2 regions of the Desulfotomaculum sp. genome follow, and region 1 is predicted to be linked to the other one. Evidence: a T-box and tRNA genes for the amino acid it is inferred to sense, from the RefSeq annotation. Region 1 holds a T-box; the other holds one or more tRNA genes.
The links. The T-box of region 1 lies ahead of pheS (phenylalanine--tRNA ligase subunit alpha). A T-box ahead of a tRNA ligase gene usually reads a tRNA of that ligase, here a tRNA-Phe.

Region 1 (8,772 bases):
GGCCACATTCACCGGCACTCCTAATTGGGCCAGCAAGTCTTCCTGTAAATGCATAACATCATATAGACCGGCCATGGCCTTTCCCTCCGGGTGGTGGGCCATAATCAGGTCGATTTTTTTACCCTTTTCTGCCAGCCTATCAGCCAGTATGACCTCTCCCACTTCCATGTCGATGCCAACTAAAATTCGCTTGACTTCCCGGTCCAACTCACCAAAAAGGACCCTGGTATCGGAATATGGGTTAAAGATCCGATCTTGATCAATTTCTTTTCTTTCGTCTTCTTTTAATTCATCAATTTTTTTCTTTTCTTTAGCCAATTGCTTTTGTACCACTTCGATACCCCGTGGGTCATGATCAATCCCCATTTTAAGAATAAGATTATAAATCTCTTGTAATTTCAAATACACCTACTCCTCTCTTTTTGGCCTTTAGCTATTTCTTCGAAATAAACTTACTTCCCCGAATATAAAAGCGCAGCGGCAGGTCTGCCCCTTCCTTAATGCCTATGCGTGTGGTGATATAGATATCCGGTGGTGGCTCCGGGGAGTCCGCGATAAATAAAGGGCCTGTGGTAAGGTCCACTTTATTGTGCTCTTTGGTAATACCAAAGGCCTGGACCAACCTGGCCGGTCCGCCGCATAATTCATGGAGCCTGTCTCTGCCCCTGCGTTGCCTCATCCGTTCCAACCCCTCCAGGGGTTCCAAGGCCCGAATAAGCACCGCTTCCCCCACCCCTTCGGCAGCAGCAACAACATTAAAACAATAATGCATACCGTACGTGAAGTAAACATAGGCATGACCCGGCGGGCCAAATATCGCACTGTTCCGGGGTGTCATACCCCGGAAACCGTGGCAGGCCGGGTCCCCCTGCAGGTAGGCCTCCGTTTCCACAATTCTGCCCACCGTAACCCCTTCCGGGCTGCGGTGAACCAATAGGGTTCCCAATAGTTCCTTTGCTACCAGGGTAGTATCCCTGGCATAAAATTCTCTTGGCAACGGTTGCATTTAATGCAGCACCTTTCGCAAATCTTCTAAGTTTAAGGTATTAATGACATCCTGTGGCTCCAGCCCAGCCCTGCGGGCCACGGCTACGCCATAGACCATGTCATCCAGACGCATAAGATCATGGGCATCTGTATTAATGCTTAGTTTAACTCCTAAATCCTTGGCCTGCTTGGCATAAACCTCGTTGATATCCAATCGATCCGGCGCAGAATTGATTTCTAAAATGGTTTGGGTCTTGGCAGCAGTTTCTAACAGTTCCTCCACATCTACGTCATAGGGCTCCCTTCTGCCTATCAGCCGGCCTGTCATATGAGCAATGATATCCACCTGCTCATTTTCCATGGCTTTGCTGATGCGGCGGGTAATTTCCTTTTTGCTCTGTCTAAAACCAGTGTGAATAGAACCAATAACCACATCCATTTGCTCCAGGATTTCGTCTGGGTAGTCCAATTCACCATTTGGTAAAATATCCATTTCCACGCCGGTGAGCAGGGTAAAATCCTCTCGTTTTTTATTTTGTTCCCGAATAATCTGGTGCTGCTGTGCCAGTCTAGTGGGGTCAAGTCCATTGGCAATTTTTAAAGACTGTGAGTGGTCTGTAATGGCAGCATAGGAATACCCCTTTTCTCGACACCTTTTTATGATATCCGCTATCTCCAGAGCAGAATCGCTCCAATTGGTATGTATATGAAGATCTCCCTTGATATCGGAAACCTCGATCAAGGATGGCAGACTTCCCTTAAGGGCTGCCTCCACTTCGCCGGAGCCCTTTCTAAGTTCTGGCGGAATATACTTCATACCCAGGGCCTGATAAAGATCTTCCTCATTGTTAATCCCCAGGAAATCCCCCTGTTCGGTACGAAGGCCATGATGATTAAGCTGCAGCCCAATACTGTCTGCAATTTCCTGTAACCTGGCATAGTGGTCCTTGGACCCAGTACTGCGATGCAATGTAAAAATAAATTCCTTTGGCGATACCACCTGCAAATCCACCGAAAGCCCCCACCAAGTGGACAAACGAATGCGATTGCTTTGCCGTTCAATTACTTCTTTCATCCTCGGGTGGCTGGCAAGGGCTGTCAATAATGGTGCCGGGTCTTCCGCAGCGGCCACAAGATCCAGATCGCCAACTGTTTCCTGCCAACGTCTGGTGCTGCCAGCCATCTCCACCCCAAGGGTGCCAGGTATTTTTTTGAGAAAATCAATTAACTCTGCCGCTAGCTCCCTGGACACCGAAAGGCGGATTCTACCCTGCCGGTTGCGAACCATCTCAATGCCGTTTAAAATATCCCACTCTAGCTTTGCGCTGAAGCCCTTTAGTTTACGTACCTGTCGGTTTTCAACTGCCTGTTTTAGTCCCTCTAAATCAGTTATACCCAGTTCCTGATAAAGGATTCTGGCTCGGTTAGAACCGATCCCCGGCAATTGTTTTATTTCCAAAACCCCCCGGGGAATTGCCCGTAATAACTCTTGGTGTTTCTTTAATTTACCTGTTTTAAGTATTTCCTTAATTTTTTCTTCTATGACCTTACCCACGCCGGGAATTTTCGTTAATAATCTTCGGCGATGTATTTCCTCAATAGGTTCCTCCAAACTTGCCATTGCCTCCGCCACCCGACGGTAGGCCCTTATTTTATAAAAATCCTCCCCCTGAATTTCCAACAGGTCAGCCAGCTCAGTAAAAATCCAGGCGATTTCTATGTTTTGCATAAAAACGCTCCGTTTCTTTGCTATTACCATATTTGGTCCACTTATACTATTCCCCAAATCTTAGGCCAAAAATAAAACTCATGATCTGGTCATGAGTTACTAAGGTTTGCTTTTTCCGGATCCATCATTTGCAAGAGGTTGTCATACTGTTCCTGAAGCTTTAGAAGTTCATCGACCAGATTAACAACCGTCAATACAGCTACTTTATTGGGAGAAAGTACAGGGTTTCTGTGACTTACCTCCATCATCTTTTTGTTCACTAATTTGGCGACAGTTTGCATATATTCTGGGGATTCATGCCCTTTTAAGGTGTAGTACTCACCAAATATTTCTACCTCCACCTTGCTTGGCTGCTTAGACATTTTTGACCCCCCTATTACCTTTGCTGATTGTTTATTCGCTGTTTTCTAGCAAATCCCTTCAGCTTTTTGCATTTTGCATAATAAATAGAAAAAATGACCGTAGGATGTGGGCCTTTGGTCTCAGGGACAAATTGTCCCAAAAGGGAGTGTCGCAAGCGACACTCCCTTTTATGAGGGTCTTATTTTCTTAGTTCTGCTCCGGTCTGAGCAGCCAGTGATTTGATAATCCGCTGCATTTTATCGTTGATTTCCTCGTCCGTTAAGGTTCTGTCCAGGGCTTGGAACTTCATGGCGAAGGCTACACTCTTATAGCCCTCGGGCACCTGACTACCTTGATAGATATCAAAGATTTCTGTTTCTTGCAGTAAGCTTCCGGCTGCCTTTTGAATAATGGCTAGCATATCGGCAGCTAAAACTTCCTGCTGCACCAAAACAGCCAAGTCACGTTCTACTATGGGAAATTTAGGTAAACCGTGATATTGTTTTACCGGTCGGTTGGTTTGGGCCAGAGCCTGTAAATCCAGCTTCATAGCCACAGCCCTACCCGGTAATTCATAGTTTTCGATTACATTGGGGTGGAGTTCTCCCACTACCCCTAATATTTGACCATTCGCTTCAATCTTGGCACAACGTCCGGGATGGAAGCTGGGGTCTTGATGGCGGCTAAAGGTAATATTTTGAACTCCCAGGCCTTCCAATAATTGTTCCACTACACCCTTCATGAAGAAGAAATCCATGGGGCGAGCGGGTTGATTCCAAATTTTTTGCGTATTCCCATAGGCCACTGCCGCCAGTACAGGTACCTCTTCGGGCAGAGGCTGCCCTTCCTGGGGATAAAACACCCGTGAAATTTCAAAGATGGCTCCACTTTGAGCCCGTCGATTAAGATTTTTCTGCAGTGCCTCCAACAGACTGGGAACCAACACTGTCCTCATCACAGATTGTTCTTCACTAAGGGGATTCTGCAATTTCATAGCATTTCTAAATTTACTATCCTGGGGTAAATTCATTAAATCAAAGACCCTGGGATGAACAAAGCTATAGGTAACAACTTCATAGAAACCGCAGGAAATCATAATGTTGCGGATGTCCCAGTTCATTTGCTGTTCCGGTGTACGTACCCCCTGGGTGGAGGCGCCAAAGGGCAAGGTCTCAGGAATCTGATTAAAACCATGCATTCTAGCTACTTCTTCGATTAAATCCCACTCACCAAAAATATCCGGCCTGAAGGTAGGAACCGTAACCAGTAAGTCATCCCCCTGCTCTTGCACCCTAAATTGCAAACTTTCCATGATTCTAAAAATCTCTTGTTTGGGAATTTCCACTCCCAACACCCAATTGACCCGGCTGGGTCTTAGCAAGATCGTTTTTTCGGCGATGGGATTGGGGAATTGGTCAATGGTACCGGCAACAATTGATCCCCCGGCCAATTGTTGAATTAATTGCACTGCCCTGTCTGCAACCCTGCGGCAACCGTTAACATCGATGCCCTTTTCAAACCGTACTGAGGATTCCGAACGCAGTCCCAGGGCTTTGGAAGTGCGCCTTACATTAATGGGGTGAAAATAAGCAGACTCAATGAGCAGGTTTACTGTGGCATCTGTAACCTCACTGTCCAGACCTCCCATTACCCCAGCCACTGCCACCGGACCACTTGCGTCGGTAATGGCCAGCATCTCTGGATTTAAGGTACGCTCAACACCGTCCAGGGAGACAATTTTTTCATTCTCTTTAGCTCGCCGAACAATAATGTGGTGGTTAGCCAGTTTATCATAGTCAAAGGCATGCAGTGGTTGACCCATTTCCAACATCACATAGTTGGTTACATCCACCACATTGCTAATGGGTCTCACGCCGGCTGCTCTCAGTCGATTTTGCAGCCAAATGGGTGAGGCTCCCACCTTGATGCCTTTAATCACACGGCCAACGTAACGGCGGCACAAATCAGGATCTTCGATCTCAATTTTCGCCAGGTCATTTATATTTTCTTGGTTTTCTTCTACCTTGGGCACCGGAATTTTCAGTTCAGTATTTAATAGGGCTGCCACATCACGGGCAACACCGATCATGCTCAGGGCATCGCCTCGGTTAGGGGTGAGGTCTAATTCCAGCACGGAATCATATAAACCTAAAACCTCTTTCGCATCCAAACCGATCGTTACATCCTCCGGCAAAATCAAAATGCCATTGGCCATGTCCGAAGACATGAGTTTGCTTTCCATCCCTAGTTCTTGGCCGGAACAGAGCATCCCTCTGGACTCCACACCTCTAAGTTTAGAACGTTTAATCTGCAATCCCTTCGCCAATTTGGCCCCTTCCAAGGCAACTGGAATGATATGGCCGTCCCCTACGTTGGTGGCACCGGTAACAATTTGCAAGGCTTCCCCCTGACCAACGTCCACCTGGCAAACCACCAGCTTATCCGCATTGGGGTGTCTTTCTATTTTTTCAATTCGCCCGGTAACAACATTTTCAATTTCAGCACCCAGTTCTTCCACCACATCAACCGCCAGGCCAGATAGGGTTAGTTTATCTGCCAATTCCCGGGGTGAAATCTGGATGTCAACATAATCTTTAAGCCACTGGTATGAAACTCGCATGTATCTTAAAACCTCCCGAATCTAAAATTGTGCCAGAAATCGCAAATCGTTATCAAATAACAACCGGAGATCGTCGATGCCGTACTTCAACATGGCAATTCGCTCAACCCCCATGCCAAAGGCAAAACCTGTCACTTCCTCGGGATTGTAGCCGGACATCTCTAAGACCCTGGGGTGCACCATGCCTGAGCCAAGAATTTCCAGCCAGCCACTTCCCTTACAAACCCTGCAGCCGCTGCCCTTACAATTGAAGCAAGAGATATCCACCTCTGCACTGGGCTCGGTAAAGGGAAAATAACTGGGACGCAGCCGGGTCTTGGTTTCTGGTCCAAACATTTGCTTAGCAAAGGTAGCTAAGATACCTTTAAGATCCGCAAAGGTAATATGCTGATCAACGACCAAACCCTCTACCTGGTGAAACATGGGGGAGTGGGTGGCATCATCATCCCGCCGATAGACACGGCCAGGGCAAATAATTTTAATGGGCACCTGGGGCACCATTTTTTCCATTGTTCTGGCCTGTACCGGAGAGGTATGTGTTCTTAAGAGAACCTCCGGATTAATGAAGAAGGTGTCTTGCATATCCCTGGCCGGATGGTCCTTGGGTAAATTTAACGCTTCAAAGTTGTAATAATCCAGTTCTATTTCAGGCCCTTCAGCAATTTTGAAGCCCAGGCCCATAAAAATATTTTCTATTTCCTGCATGACTTGGGTTAGGGGGTGCAACCTGCCCAGGCCAAACCGATTGCCTGGCAAGGTAATGTCGATGGTTTCAGCAGCCAGCATTTTTTCCTTTTGTGCTTCCTTAACCTGGTTATTTCTTTCTTCCAGGGCTTTTTCAATGGCCACCCTTACTTCATTGGCCACCTGTCCTAGCTTCGGCCTTTCTTCTGCAGATAAAGCACCCATACCCCGTAAAACTTGTGTTACTTCCCCTTTTTTACCAAGGTACTTAACACGAATATCATTTAGTTCCTCTGGGGTATGGGCAGCCCCCAGGGCCGTCAATGCCTCCTGGGATAAATTTCTTAATTTTTGCTCCATGATGCTCCTCCTGTAAAAATAGATAAAATAAAAAACCGCCCCTAATAAAAGGGACGGATCATCTCCGTGGTACCACCCAAATTGTTCTAGAAAAGAACCTCTTAGAGGATAAAATAATATTTATCCGCTTCTGATAACGGTAGAAGTACCGGCGCAACCTACTAGTATGTAATACGTTCAGACCGCAGCTCAGGGGTGAACTTTCCGGAGTTTTTCTTTAAAAGGGCTTCCAGTCATGACCCTTTCTCCCTGTAAAGAAAAATCTACATACTTTTCCCCGTCATAGCAGTAGTATATTAGTGTAGAACCAGCCGGCGATAATTAATATATGCTGTAACCGAACCGGTTGCTTCGAACAGGCTCCAAAAAAATTCGGCGGTTAGCAACACGCAACCACAACCTTTCATCCTTTTTTGGGGACCTTTCGACACTGATTATACCATATGGCTCTAAGCAAAACAAGAAAGTTTACTGAATTTTATACCTTTGCCTTACCGCTTCATAAAGCATGATGGCGGTGGCGGTGGCTACATTTAAGGATTCGGCATGACCCGGCATGGGTATGGTTACTTTCTGATGCTTATGGTCAAGGATAGCTTCCCTGGGCCCAGACCCTTCATTGCCCACCACAAGGCCCACCGGTCCCTGAAGATTTGCCTGAAAGATTGGTATGCCACCCACCGGCTCACCCACCAGTAAAGTGACCCCCAGGGAGGTTAGATAAGCCAAAGCCCCCTCTGCATCCTCTGCTTGCACCACTGGCAGGTGGAACAAGGAACCCATGGTGGAACGCAGTGTTTTAGGGTTGTATAAATCCACCGTCCCCTTCAACAAAACAACCCCGTTGGCTGCCGCAGCATCTGAGGAACGGATAATGGTACCTAGGTTTCCCGGGTCCTGCACCCCGTCCACAATCACCACCAGTGGCTGCTGCCCCCTCTTAACCACATCCCCCAAGGCATAATCCGGTTGCCAAAGCACTGCCAGCACCCCCTGGGGAGTTTCTGTATCGGTCAACTCTCCCATGATACTTTCAGATACCTCAAGGGTTTCTACTCCCTTGTCCCTGGCCTGCTTCAGCAACCCTTTCCCTCGTTCCCCCTGCACTCCCTGATCCGTATAAAGCAAATACTCCATTTGCCAATTGCTCGCCAGGGCCTCTTCAACAAAGCGAATGCCTTCCACGCTAAACTTTCTTTCTTTTTGACGGAAATTACGTTGGGATAGTTTTTTTACGTACTTTACCCGTGAATTTTGGCTAGATGTAATCATTGGATCTCCACCGTCTTGGTTTTATACAGCAAAGGCATGGTCCAAAGACCATGCCTTAGTTTATATCACAATTGGGTTTTGGGGCAAGCTTAGGCTAGCTTGGACTTAGCAAGCTCAACCAGTTGGCCGAAGGCCTTGGCATCGTTTACTGCCAAGTCAGCCAGCATTTTACGGTTCACTTCTACATCGGCTTTTTTCAGGCCAGCGATGAAACGGCTGTAGGACAGACCATTCATGCGGGTTGCCGCGTTGATACGAGCAATCCATAGCTTACGGAAGTCACGTTTTTTCTGACGACGGTCTCTGTAGGCATAAGATAAAGCTTTCATAACCGCCTGGTTGGCTACCCTGAACAACTTACTGCGGGAACCTCTATAACCTTTGGCCAGTTTTAAAACCTTTCTGTGTCTATTACGAGAAACCACACTGCTTTTAGCCCGTGGCATGATGATTACCTCCTTTTACTTAAAAAATCAACTATTAATAGGGCAGCAGTCTTCTAAGTTGAACTGCATCGGATTCATGAACGATAGAAGACTTGCGCAGATTACGCTTACGTTTGGCGGACTTTTTACCAAGAATGTGGCTTTTAAAAGCGTGCCAACCACGAATTTTTCCAGTGGCAGTTTTCTTAAATCTCTTAGCAGCCCCACGGTGGGTTTTAATTTTAGGCATTTAGGGCAACTCCTTTCTAATCCTGCTTCTCAATTTTTGGTGCTAAGATCATAATCATATTTTTACCTTCAAGTTTAGCGTGTCTTTCCACAATGCAAATATC
Region 2 (5,938 bases), on a different contig from region 1:
ACCCGCGTTCTCCTGCGTGACAGGCAGGCATGTTAGGCCACTACACCACAGCTCCAAATTTAAAGTGGAGCGGAAGACGGGATTCGAACCCGCGACCCTCGCCTTGGCAAGGCGATGCTCTACCACTGAGCCACTTCCGCATGCAGGTCTTATCGACGAATATAAATATAGCACACGAAGTGTAGACAAGTCAATATCCAAGTTGCGGGTAATTTGCTAAACTAAATCCTATGTTTACCTAATGGAAATTATTTACTATTTTATCTATTAATTGGAAGGATTTTACATTTAATCGGAGAATTATTTAATAAAACATCATGGTGGGGGGTATTGTTCAGTGTTTCAAGAATATCGTCAAATTATCAATAGGGTTAAGGGTTTGGACAAGCCCTTATCTTCATTAACCCGAGCGGAAAGAAACGATGTCTTAAATCTTTCCATTCGTCAAGAAGAACTTGAAAAACAAATTGGTAAACATATTCAAGAGAGTTTCAAAGAGTTACAGGATGGCTTAGAGGTCGTAGCCGAATGGGTGCGTTTAATGAAAGAAGACGCCATCAAGGCACTGGGTATTGGCGGAACCCCTGAAGAAGTGTTAGCCTTGGAAGAAACTCTGGCCCAGGCTTCTTCACTGAATATGCAAATCTCCGGTTTAACTTTGGCCAATTTTTCCGCCCCGGAAAAAACTGAGTCCATTGAAAAAACCGGAGCCGAAGAGCCTGTAAAGGCTCCAATTAGCCTTATTAAAGCCAAAACCCCGAAAAACAGGCTCACCCTACCGGTAATTAATTCCACCATTGATATGGTCGAAAATGTCGAAGAACAAAAAATTGTTACAAAGGTTTTGGAAGAGATCACCGAATCCGTTGTTGCTGCGGCACCTACCATACAGTTAGCAGACGTATTTAATCAACCAAGAATTACCACACATAAAAGCAGACCACCTAAAAGAAAAAAACGTTAATAATCAACGATTACCTTTCAGGAAAGGAGGAATCATTTGCCCTACGGGCGATTAAAATGCTGTCATCCTTCACTGACGCTCAGGATGACATTCAATTTTCACTCTTTGATGGTGCCGTTAACGGCATGGAAGCCTATACTGCCATCGTTAAAAATTATTCCTTTGATCACACAAAAAAGCCATCTACTTGGTAGATGGCTTTAATTATTCATTGGAGGCGGCACCCAGGTTCGAACTGGGGGATAAAGGATTTGCAGTCCTCTGCCTTACCACTTGGCTATGCCGCCAGCTTATAAATAAATGGAGCGGAAGACGGGATTCGAACCCGCGACCCTCGCCTTGGCAAGGCGATGCTCTACCACTGAGCCACTTCCGCATAAATGGTGCCTCGAGCCGGAATCGAACCAGCGACACGCGGATTTTCAGTCCGCTGCTCTACCAACTGAGCTATCGAGGCACTGCTGACGCTTATAAAATATATCATACTATGACATGTTTCGCAATAGTTTTTACCAATTTTTTTAAGAATTATAGCCCAGTGCTACCAAAGCCACCCTTTCCCCTCTCGGTATCGCCTAATTCTTCGCATTCAATAATCTCAATGTCGGGAAGGGCATGGATAATGGCTTGGGCGATGCGGTCCCCTGCTTTGAAAGATACCTCATAATGTCCTGCGTTATGAAGCAGCACAATTACCTCCCCACGATAGTCAGAATCCACCACACCTACAGCATTGCTTAGGGTGATGCCATATTTCTTGGCATTTCCACTGCGGGGATAAACCAACATGGCATAGGCCGGGGGCAATTCAAAGGCCAGACCCGTTCTCACAGATTTATGTTCTCCAGGGCAGATGGTAAAATCCTCTATTGAGTGTAGGTCGAAACCAGCACTTTCAGGCGTAGCACGCCTAGGCATTTCCGCATTTTCATGCAACTTTTTAATTTTAACAATGCAATTTTTAAAGCTAAATAAGCTACATTGTCTGAATGGGTACAAAGCTTCATCCCTCGGTATTTTAATTTCTTGCTTTTCGCATTTATAGTCTCCCCGAATAATCTCCACTCCATAGCGGCATCTTTTGCAAGTTTCTAACATATATAAACACCCCTAAGAACAGGATTTGTGATATTTGTCACTTCGACATTCCATATGAACTTTCCCTTCTATTTGGAAAAACTTTTTGTCATTTATTTGACAACTCCCTTGAATTACGCACAATTATATCGACTGCGTAATAATATATAAGTATATTAGTATTACCCCTTTGATATTTCAAAACAAGGAAGGAGGAAATTCGTTGAAAAATATTGTGCTATTAAAACGCATTCGCAAGCAGGCCATAACTTGGATTGTTTTGCCGGCAGTAATTGGTATTGGTTGGGTCTTTCCACCCGTTGGTTTCCTTTTATTATTATGCATGGTTGGTGCAGTGGGTCTGTCTTTCTTTAGTGGCCGCTCTTGGTGCGATTGGATGTGTCCACGAGGTGCCTTCTACGACGTGTTCTTTCAAAAATTCAATCAGGGAAAACCCGTTCCGACATGGTTACGTTCAAACAAACTGCGTACTTTCATGGTAGGTTTAATATTCACCGTTCTGGGAACCCAGCTTTATTTTGCTTGGGGGGATTTACATGGTATGGGTATGGCCTTTGTTCGCCTACTAACCATAACCACTACTGTCGGCATAATATTGGGCCTAACCGTACACGCCAGGGGCTGGTGCCATATTTGCCCGATGGGTACATTGGCTAGTTGGTTCGGAAAGGGTAAGAAACCGTTATTTATTAATCGGGAAAAATGCAGCGACTGTGGTTTATGCACCAAAGCCTGCCCAATGGGCTTAGTCCCGAATATAGCTGAAAATGGTCGACTGACTGATCCAGATTGCATTAAGTGCGGCAGCTGTGTAGTTGCCTGCAATCGTAAGGTATTAAGCTTTGATCAGCCAATCAAGGAAGTTAAAAGGCCCGCTTAAGTAATAAAAAGGGTCGTGTCATTATAAGCATAAAAGTCCTTGGACACAAAAAACTCCTGAGTTATAACTCAGGAGTTTTCACTGGAGGCGGCACCCAGATTCGAACTGGGGGATAAAGGATTTGCAGTCCTCTGCCTTACCACTTGGCTATGCCGCCAGCTTATAAATAAGTGGAGCGGAAGACGGGATTCGAACCCGCGACCCTCGCCTTGGCAAGGCGATGCTCTACCACTGAGCCACTTCCGCATAGATGGTGCCTCGAGCCGGAATCGAACCAGCGACACGCGGATTTTCAGTCCGCTGCTCTACCAACTGAGCTATCGAGGCATTTATGTGGCGGAGCTGACGGGAGTCGAACCCGCGTTCTCCTGCGTGACAGGCAGGCATGTTAGGCCACTACACCACAGCTCCAAAGTCATTTAGCTCACGCTCACTGACATTGATTAGTATACAAAAACTACCCCCAGAAGTCAAATGTTATTTTTCTTACCCTATACTTTTATTTTAGATCTTCCAAAAGCCAAGATAGCTTCCCGTACCAGCTTAGCTCCTAGCAACGCTGTTTTCTCAGAATGATCATAGACCGGACTAATTTCCACCAAGTCCATGCCAACCACCTTTAATTCCTTCATTAAATAAATGGCTTCCAAAATTTCTGTTGAAGTACAGCCACCTGGCTCTGCCGTACCCGTTCCTGGTGCATAGGCTGGATCAACCACATCAATATCCAGTGATAGGTACACCGGATGTCCTAACAGCTCCGGTAACACTTGCTGCAATGGCTCCAGTACCTTTGCCGGAAACATCCGGGTATGTCCCCTGGCATAGTCAAATTCTTCCTTGGTGCCGGAGCGAATACCAAATTGGTAGATATTCTGCCCCCCCACTAAATCAACCGCCCGCCGCATAACGGAAGCATGGGAAAGGGTCTGTCCCATGTAATCCTGACGCAAATCTGCATGGGCATCAAAATGAAGAATCTTCAAACCAGGGTACTTTTTAACCACTTCCATAATTACCGGCAGGCTGATCAAATGCTCACCGCCAAGCACCAAAGGAAATTTGTTATCAGCAATAATCTTGGCCACAACTTTGCCAATCCGCTCCAGGCTTTCCAATACATGCCCAAAGGGCAGGGCAATATCACCGGCATCAAAATAGGCATAATCAGCCAGGTCAAGATCAAGCATCACGCTGTATTCTTCTAGCCCAACAGAAACCTGCCTAATGGCCCGGGGCCCCTGGCGTGTCCCCGGGCGAAAGCTGACAGTAAAATCCATTGGTGCCCCCACCAGAACTACGTTAGAATTCTCGTAGTCCTGGGTGGCACCCATAAATCCAGTGCATTGATCGAGTAGATCAAACATTGGTAATCCCCCGTTATTTATTGATTAATTCTTGGACAAAGTTAGGCAAAGCAAAGGCTGCCTGATGGATATCATGGTTGTAGTAACGTGTTTTATAGCTGGGTTTTGTACTAAAATCCACCGCCTTGGGATCATATTTTTTAGATCCCATGGTGAAGGTCCAGCTACCACTGGGGTAGGTGGGTACGTGGGCCAGGTAAACATTCGTAATGGGGTACAGGGAACGAATATCTTTATTTACCTTGGGAATTAAATCCTTATTATAATAGGGAGACTCGGTTTGTGCTACAAAGATACCATCTTCCTTTAGGGCCTCATAACAATCTTTATAGAAGTTTCCTTCAAACAAACCTACGGCAGGTCCAATGGGATCGGTGGAATCCACAATAATGATATCAAATTCATTTTTGTGATCCCTTACATATTGAATGCCATCCACACAATGCACTTCAACCTTTGGATCATCCAAGGCACCTGCAATTTCAGGCAAATATTCTTTGGATACTTCCACCACCCGCCGGTCTATCTCTACCAATATCGCCTTTTCGACACTGGGATGTTTAATGATTTCACGGATAGCACCACCGTCACCGCCTCCGATGACCAGTACTTTCCTAGGGTTTGCATGGGTATTTAAAGCCACATGGCTAATCATTTCATGATATACGAATTCGTCATTAATGCTTGTCATAATAATATTGTCCAACCAGAGCATGCGGCCTAAAAGTGGCGTATCAACAACTGCAAGGTGCTGAAATTCTGTTTGCTCTTCGTGTAACACCTTGCTTACCTCAATACCTAAAGCCAGTCCGGGAACAATCCCTCTCTCTGTATACCATAATTCCATTTCTTCACAGACCTCCTTAATACTAATACCAAAGGGGAACTGCTGCTAGGGCACAACCAATTTTATCAACCTGATGTTCTGCGGAAGCAATCTTAATTGTCTTTAGTTCCAAACCACGGGTTTCAAATGCCTCTTGTAACATGCTATTGATACTTCTTTCAGCCTCTTCTTTACTACATTTCCCCGAGAACTCCATGATAACTCCAAAGGAGTCGCTGGAGTTAATACCCACTCCCACACAGGCGGCAATGGTATCACCAGGGATATCACTGACGATGTAGCCATAGGCTGTTGGAACTAGAGAACCTGGGGTCAATACCAAGCCGGGGTCTTCTTCACATCCCGGAGGTAGAATGCTAGATACTCTTAAGAGGTTAACATTTCCGATACGTGCTTTAAGCAATGCATTGTCAAATGCGGTAAGCTTGCTTTTTCCCTCGGAAGAAGCTGCTGTAACAAAATATTTCTTAGGAGTTTGTAGCATCCTTCGTTCCCCTTTCATTATTATTGCTTTTCCATCATTCTCCCTAACAACAAAACATATTATACCAAAGAGCAGTTAAAAATAAACTATTTTTTGTAATTGACCAATTTAATATTTGTAGCCCTTGAATTTATGATAGTTTTTTTATATTGTCTCTTAATTTTTGTTTTTTGCTAATCTATGCCTTAGATCGTGACAACAAATGAAGCAAAGTATACAAATTTCAAATATTAAATGGTAGAAATGGTACAACAAAGGAGGATGTATAGGCAAGGGAAAAATCATGGCCTGAACAAAT

Region 2: it has a tRNA-Phe gene. The T-box ahead of pheS (phenylalanine--tRNA ligase subunit alpha) is inferred to sense a tRNA for this amino acid. The anticodon was not compared.

The regions. Positions count from the first base shown of each region.
Region 1 is NZ_CEVWQM010000013.1:7,358-16,129, reverse strand. Features, by position in the region: gene AC1U9Z_RS09295 (NGG1p interacting factor NIF3) at 1-402, opposite strand, end outside; gene AC1U9Z_RS09290 (DNA-3-methyladenine glycosylase) at 434-1,006, opposite strand; gene polX (DNA polymerase/3'-5' exonuclease PolX) at 1,007-2,716, opposite strand; gene zapA (cell division protein ZapA) at 2,806-3,078, opposite strand; gene pheT (phenylalanine--tRNA ligase subunit beta) at 3,258-5,678, opposite strand; gene pheS (phenylalanine--tRNA ligase subunit alpha) at 5,700-6,722, opposite strand; T-box leader at 6,769-7,015, opposite strand; gene AC1U9Z_RS09265 (TrmH family RNA methyltransferase) at 7,191-7,994, opposite strand; gene rplT (50S ribosomal protein L20) at 8,084-8,440, opposite strand; gene rpmI (50S ribosomal protein L35) at 8,475-8,669, opposite strand; gene infC (translation initiation factor IF-3) at 8,686-8,772, opposite strand, start outside.
Region 2 is NZ_CEVWQM010000006.1:51,764-57,701, forward strand. Features, by position in the region: tRNA gene AC1U9Z_RS05150 (tRNA-Asp) at 1-55, opposite strand, end outside; tRNA gene AC1U9Z_RS05155 (tRNA-Gly) at 66-140, opposite strand; gene AC1U9Z_RS05160 (hypothetical protein) at 338-964, shown strand; gene AC1U9Z_RS05165 (hypothetical protein) at 1,021-1,158, shown strand; tRNA gene AC1U9Z_RS05170 (tRNA-Cys) at 1,177-1,251, opposite strand; tRNA gene AC1U9Z_RS05175 (tRNA-Gly) at 1,266-1,340, opposite strand; tRNA gene AC1U9Z_RS05180 (tRNA-Phe) at 1,346-1,421, opposite strand; gene dut (dUTP diphosphatase) at 1,493-2,062, opposite strand; gene AC1U9Z_RS05190 (4Fe-4S binding protein) at 2,265-2,942, shown strand; tRNA gene AC1U9Z_RS05195 (tRNA-Cys) at 3,025-3,099, opposite strand; tRNA gene AC1U9Z_RS05200 (tRNA-Gly) at 3,114-3,188, opposite strand; tRNA gene AC1U9Z_RS05205 (tRNA-Phe) at 3,194-3,269, opposite strand; tRNA gene AC1U9Z_RS05210 (tRNA-Asp) at 3,277-3,353, opposite strand; gene speB (agmatinase) at 3,434-4,309, opposite strand; gene speE (polyamine aminopropyltransferase) at 4,323-5,156, opposite strand; gene AC1U9Z_RS05225 (pyruvoyl-dependent arginine decarboxylase) at 5,179-5,640, opposite strand.